Regions from separate parts of the Amycolatopsis sp. NPDC098790 genome, predicted to be linked through region 1. Evidence: riboswitches for the same ligand, from Rfam matches in the RefSeq annotation. Region 1 holds a riboswitch; the other holds the start of a gene.
The links. A riboswitch is a leader RNA that binds a small molecule or an ion and turns the genes downstream of it on or off. The one in region 1 is predicted to bind thiamine pyrophosphate.

Region 1 (2,152 bases):
CACGTCCCCGCGTCGCGGGAGGCCGCCGAGGCCGAGCTGGTCCGGGCCCGCACCCACCTCGCTTCGGCGCGGCAGCTGCAGGACACGGACCCGGAAGGCGCTTACACGCTGGCCTACGACAGTGCCCGCCGCGCGCTGGCGGCCGTCCTGCAGAACCAGGGGCTGCGGGTGACGAGCCGCGGTGGCCACGTGACCGTCTACGAAGCGGTCCTCGCGCAGCTGGATCCGCCGCTGGGACACGTTCTGCGGCCCTTCAACCGGATGCGGGCGCGTCGCAACGAAGTCGCGTACCGGTCTTCGGAGGCTCCGTCGATGACGGCCGAAGATGTGGCGGCCGACGTGCCGAAGGTGCTGGCGCTCATCGAAGTGGCCGAGAAGGCCATTCCCAACATGCCGAGCTACTGAAGCCGGCCTGACCCGGAAGCCGGGCCGGCGACCGGCTCAGCCGAGGAGGCCCATCAGGGCGATCGCGATCAGCACGACCGCGGGGGCGAGGGCGTTGATCCAGGCGCGCTGGGCGGGGGTGAGAGCGGCGGTGCTGTTCATAGCGTTTCCTAGGGCCGAAACCGATGCTTCCGCCCTGCTCAGCGCGCTGATCTTGCCCTTCGTTAGCGGCTGTGATCGAAGTCACCGGCATCCGGGTGACGGCGTCCGCGGGCGGTGAACCAGACCACCCCGCCCGCCGCCGCCACCATCGCCGCGAATGCCGCCGTTCCCACCACGATCGCCTGGGTCACTGCCGTCCCTCCATAGCAAAGCTGTTTACCGAGAGACGCCGAAACCGCGGAAAAGTGCACTCAGAGTTACCGGGATCACAAAGAAGAGAGCACCGCGTCGATCTCCGACGCCAGGGCGAAGTCCTTCTCCGTCAAACCGCCCGCCGAGTGCGTCGAAAGCCGGAACGTCAGCGTGCGCCAGCGGATGTCGATGTCCGGGTGGTGGTCGGCCGCTTCGGCCAGCACCGCGACGCGGTCCACCACCTCGATCGCCTGCGGGAAGCTCGCCAGCTCCGCCTCGCGCGAAATCACCGCGCCGGCCCGCGTCCAGCCGGCGCCCAGCCGTTCGTCGGCCTCGGCGTCGCTCAAGATTTCCGTCATGTCTCCATGGTCGTACGTCCTGGACTACGCTGCACGGTTGCCACGGGAGTCCGGTCAGCCGGGCTGAGAGGCGGGTCACCCCGCGACCGTTCGCACCTGACCGGATCATGCCGGCGAAGGGAGGGCTTTCCCTCCTCGTCCGGAGAAGTGCAGGAGGGTAGATGAAGAGCAGGGCTGTTCGCGCCGCGACGGCCGTCGCCGCCGTCAGCGTCGTCGCCGCGGGGTGCTCGCTGTCGGACGGTGACGGTGGCACGCAGCAGACGCCCACCGTCACCCTCGTGACGCACGACTCCTTCCTGGCGCCGCAGGAGGTGCTCGACGCCTTCCAGAAGCAGTCGGGCATCAAGATCTCCGTGCTCAAGCAGGGCGACGCCGGATCGCTGACCAACAAGCTCGTGCTGACCAAGGCCAACCCGATCGGCGACGTCGCGTACGGCGTCGACTCGACGTTCGCCTCGCGCGCGCTCGCCGAAGGTGTCTTCGAGCCCTACACCAGCCCCGAGGCCGACCGCGGGCCGCAGCGCTACGCCGTCGACCCCGAGCACCGGCTGTCCGCGGTCGACGTCGGCGACGTCTGCGTCAACGTCGACACGAACTACTTCACGAGCAAGGGGATCGCGGCGCCGGAGTCCTACGACGACCTCGCCGACCCGAAGTACAAGGACCTGCTGGTCGCCGAGGACCCGGCGACGGCGTCGCCCGGGCTGGCTTTCTTCCTCGGCACCATCGCGAAGTACGGCGAAGCCGGCTGGAAGGACTACTGGGCGAAGCTGAAGGCCAACGGGCTCAAGGTCGTCAGCGGCTGGGAAGAGGCCTACACCAAGGACTTCTCCGGCTCGTCCGGCAAGGGGCCGCGCCCGATCGTCGTCTCGTACGCCTCTTCGCCCGCCGCCGAGGTCGGCGACGACGGCAAGCCGCGCACCAAGGCGCTGCTCGACACCTGCTACCGGCAGGTCGAGTACGCCGGCGTGCTGGCGAACGGCAAGCAGACCGAAAGCGCTCGCAAGGTCGTCGACTTCCTGCTGTCGCAGCAGTTCCAGGCGACGGTGGCGGCG
Region 2 (2,152 bases), 530 kb from region 1:
TCCGGCGGACGACGACGCCGTCGACCGCGACGGCGATGCCGGGCCGCTGCCCGCCCGACGCGTCGAGGACGTCGGCGACCGTGGCGCCGTCCGGGAACTCCGTCCACGTCCCGTTGAGCTTGATTTCCATCACACGTGCTCCTTCTGGTGCAGGCGGGCGGGCGAAGCCGCTTCGACGCCTTCGGGCGGCTTCTCACCCTCGAGCCAGGCGACCACGGCGTCCGCGGTCACGGGGGCCAGCAACAGGCCGTTGCGGTGGTGCCCGGTGGCGGCGAAGACGCCGTCGTCCAGGACGCCGATGTACGGCAGCACGTCGCGGCTGCCGGCACGCAGGCCCGCGGCGGTCTCGGCCAGCTCGTACTCGGTGATCGCGGGGAAGACGCGTTCGGCGCCCTCGATCAGCTCACGCACGCCGCGCGCGGTGACGGCCTGGTCGAAGCCCGCTTCGTACTGCGTCGCGCCGAGGACGAGCTCCTGGTCGCCGCGCGGGACGAGGTAGATGGGCTTGCCCTCGACGACGGCGCGGACGGTGTGTCCGGGCGGCGGCAGGCAGCCCCGGCGGGGCTTGAGCCGCAGGATCTCGCCCTTGAGCGGCCGGACGGCGTCGGCCAGCTGCGGGTGCAGCCGCCCGGTCCAGGCGCCGGCGGCGAGCACGACGGCTTCGGCGTCCGGTGTTCGCTCGACGCGTTCGCGGACGAACCGGACTTGGTGGTCGACGCAGGCCGCGTACAGGGCTTGGAGCAGTTTCCGGTTGTCCACGGCCAGGTCGCCGGGCACGTGGAGTCCACTTCGGACAGAGCCGACACCGGGTTCGAGCCGCTTGGCCTCCCGGCCGGTGAGCCGGTCGGCCACGCGCCCGAGCCGGCGCAGGTGGTCGGCGAGGATGTCGAGGTAACCGGCGTCGGCGCTGTCGAAGGCGACGACGAGCGTGCCGTGTCCGGCCAGGCCGGGGTCGACGCCTTCTTTTGCCAGGTCGCTCGCGAAGCCGGGCCATCTCCTGAGCGATTCTTCGCCGAGGGCGAGGACGTCCTCCTCACCCGGCCAGGCCTCGGTGACGGGGGCGAGCATGCCCCCGGCCAGCCAGGATGCGCCGCCGCGGACGGGCTCGGGGTCGTAGAGGCTGACGTCGTGGCCCTTCGCGGCCGCGCGCCAGGCCGTGGACAGGCCGATCACGCCGCCGCCCACCACTGCCAGGTTCGTCATGGGATCACGCTCCCTGCGCCGGCATGACCCGGATCAGGTTCCACGGTCGGAGCGGCAGCTCCCTCTCAGCCCGTCCCTCGGGCTCCCGTGCGGACTCCTCCACCCTAGCCGCCGGGGTACGGTCGCCGCTATGCCCGCCCTCTCCGGTGACAAGATCCGCGCCCGCCTCGACGCGGCCCGCCTGTACCTCTGCACGGACGCCCGAACCTCTCGCGGCGACTTGGCATCGTTCGCCGACGCGGCCCTCGCGGGCGGAGTCGACATCATCCAGCTGCGCGACAAGACCGGCGCTTTGGAAGCCACCCAGGAGATCGCGGCGCTGGAGGTGCTGGCCGAGGCGTGCGCGCGCCACGGAGCGTTGCTGTCGGTGAACGACCGGGCGGATGTGGCTTTGGCGGTCGGCGCGGACGTGCTGCACCTGGGTCAGGACGACATCCCGGTGGGGTTGGCCCGCCGGATCCTGGGGGACGACGTGGTGATCGGCCGGTCGACGCACTCGCTCGACCAGGCCCTCGCGGCGGCCGCGGAGCCGGGAGTCGACTACTTCTGCACGGGTCCCTGCTGGCCGACGCCGACCAAGCCGGGGCGGTCGGCGCCCGGGCTGGACTTGGTGCGTTCGACGGCCGCGGCTGCGCCTTCCCGGCCATGGTTCGCAATCGGCGGCATCGACGGTTCGCGGCTGCCCTCGGTGCTCTCGGCGGGCGCGTCCCGGATCGTGGTGGTGCGGGCGATCACCGAGGCCGAGGACCCGGAGGCTGCGGCGCGGGAGTTGCGGGCCCGGCTCCCCTGACCGCTCCGCCCATCCCTGGGCAGGGTTCCGGCGAAGTCGCGTGTGCTCGTTCCCCGTCTCTGCTCGGGGCGCGCTGAAGGTCCCTTTAGCTCGCGCTTCAAGCTGAACAGCGCTCGTCCGCGGGGCGCGGAGGCCGCGGCGGTGCCGCGAATGTCGCAT

Region 2: it holds a riboswitch for thiamine pyrophosphate, as region 1 does, so the genes downstream of both, thiO (glycine oxidase ThiO) here and ACIQWX_RS12450 (thiamine ABC transporter substrate binding subunit) in region 1, are expected to answer to the same signal.

What each region holds. Positions count from the first base shown of each region.
Region 1 covers NZ_JBIWAI010000001.1:2,486,690-2,488,841, forward strand. The annotation lists gene ACIQWX_RS12435 (hypothetical protein) at 1-405, shown strand, start outside; gene ACIQWX_RS12440 (hypothetical protein) at 609-737, opposite strand; gene ACIQWX_RS12445 (4a-hydroxytetrahydrobiopterin dehydratase) at 813-1,097, opposite strand; TPP riboswitch at 1,130-1,237, shown strand; gene ACIQWX_RS12450 (thiamine ABC transporter substrate binding subunit) at 1,259-2,152, shown strand, end outside.
Region 2 covers NZ_JBIWAI010000001.1:1,952,256-1,954,407, reverse strand. The annotation lists gene thiS (sulfur carrier protein ThiS) at 1-130, opposite strand, end outside; gene thiO (glycine oxidase ThiO) at 130-1,203, opposite strand; TPP riboswitch at 1,197-1,302, opposite strand; gene thiE (thiamine phosphate synthase) at 1,334-1,993, shown strand.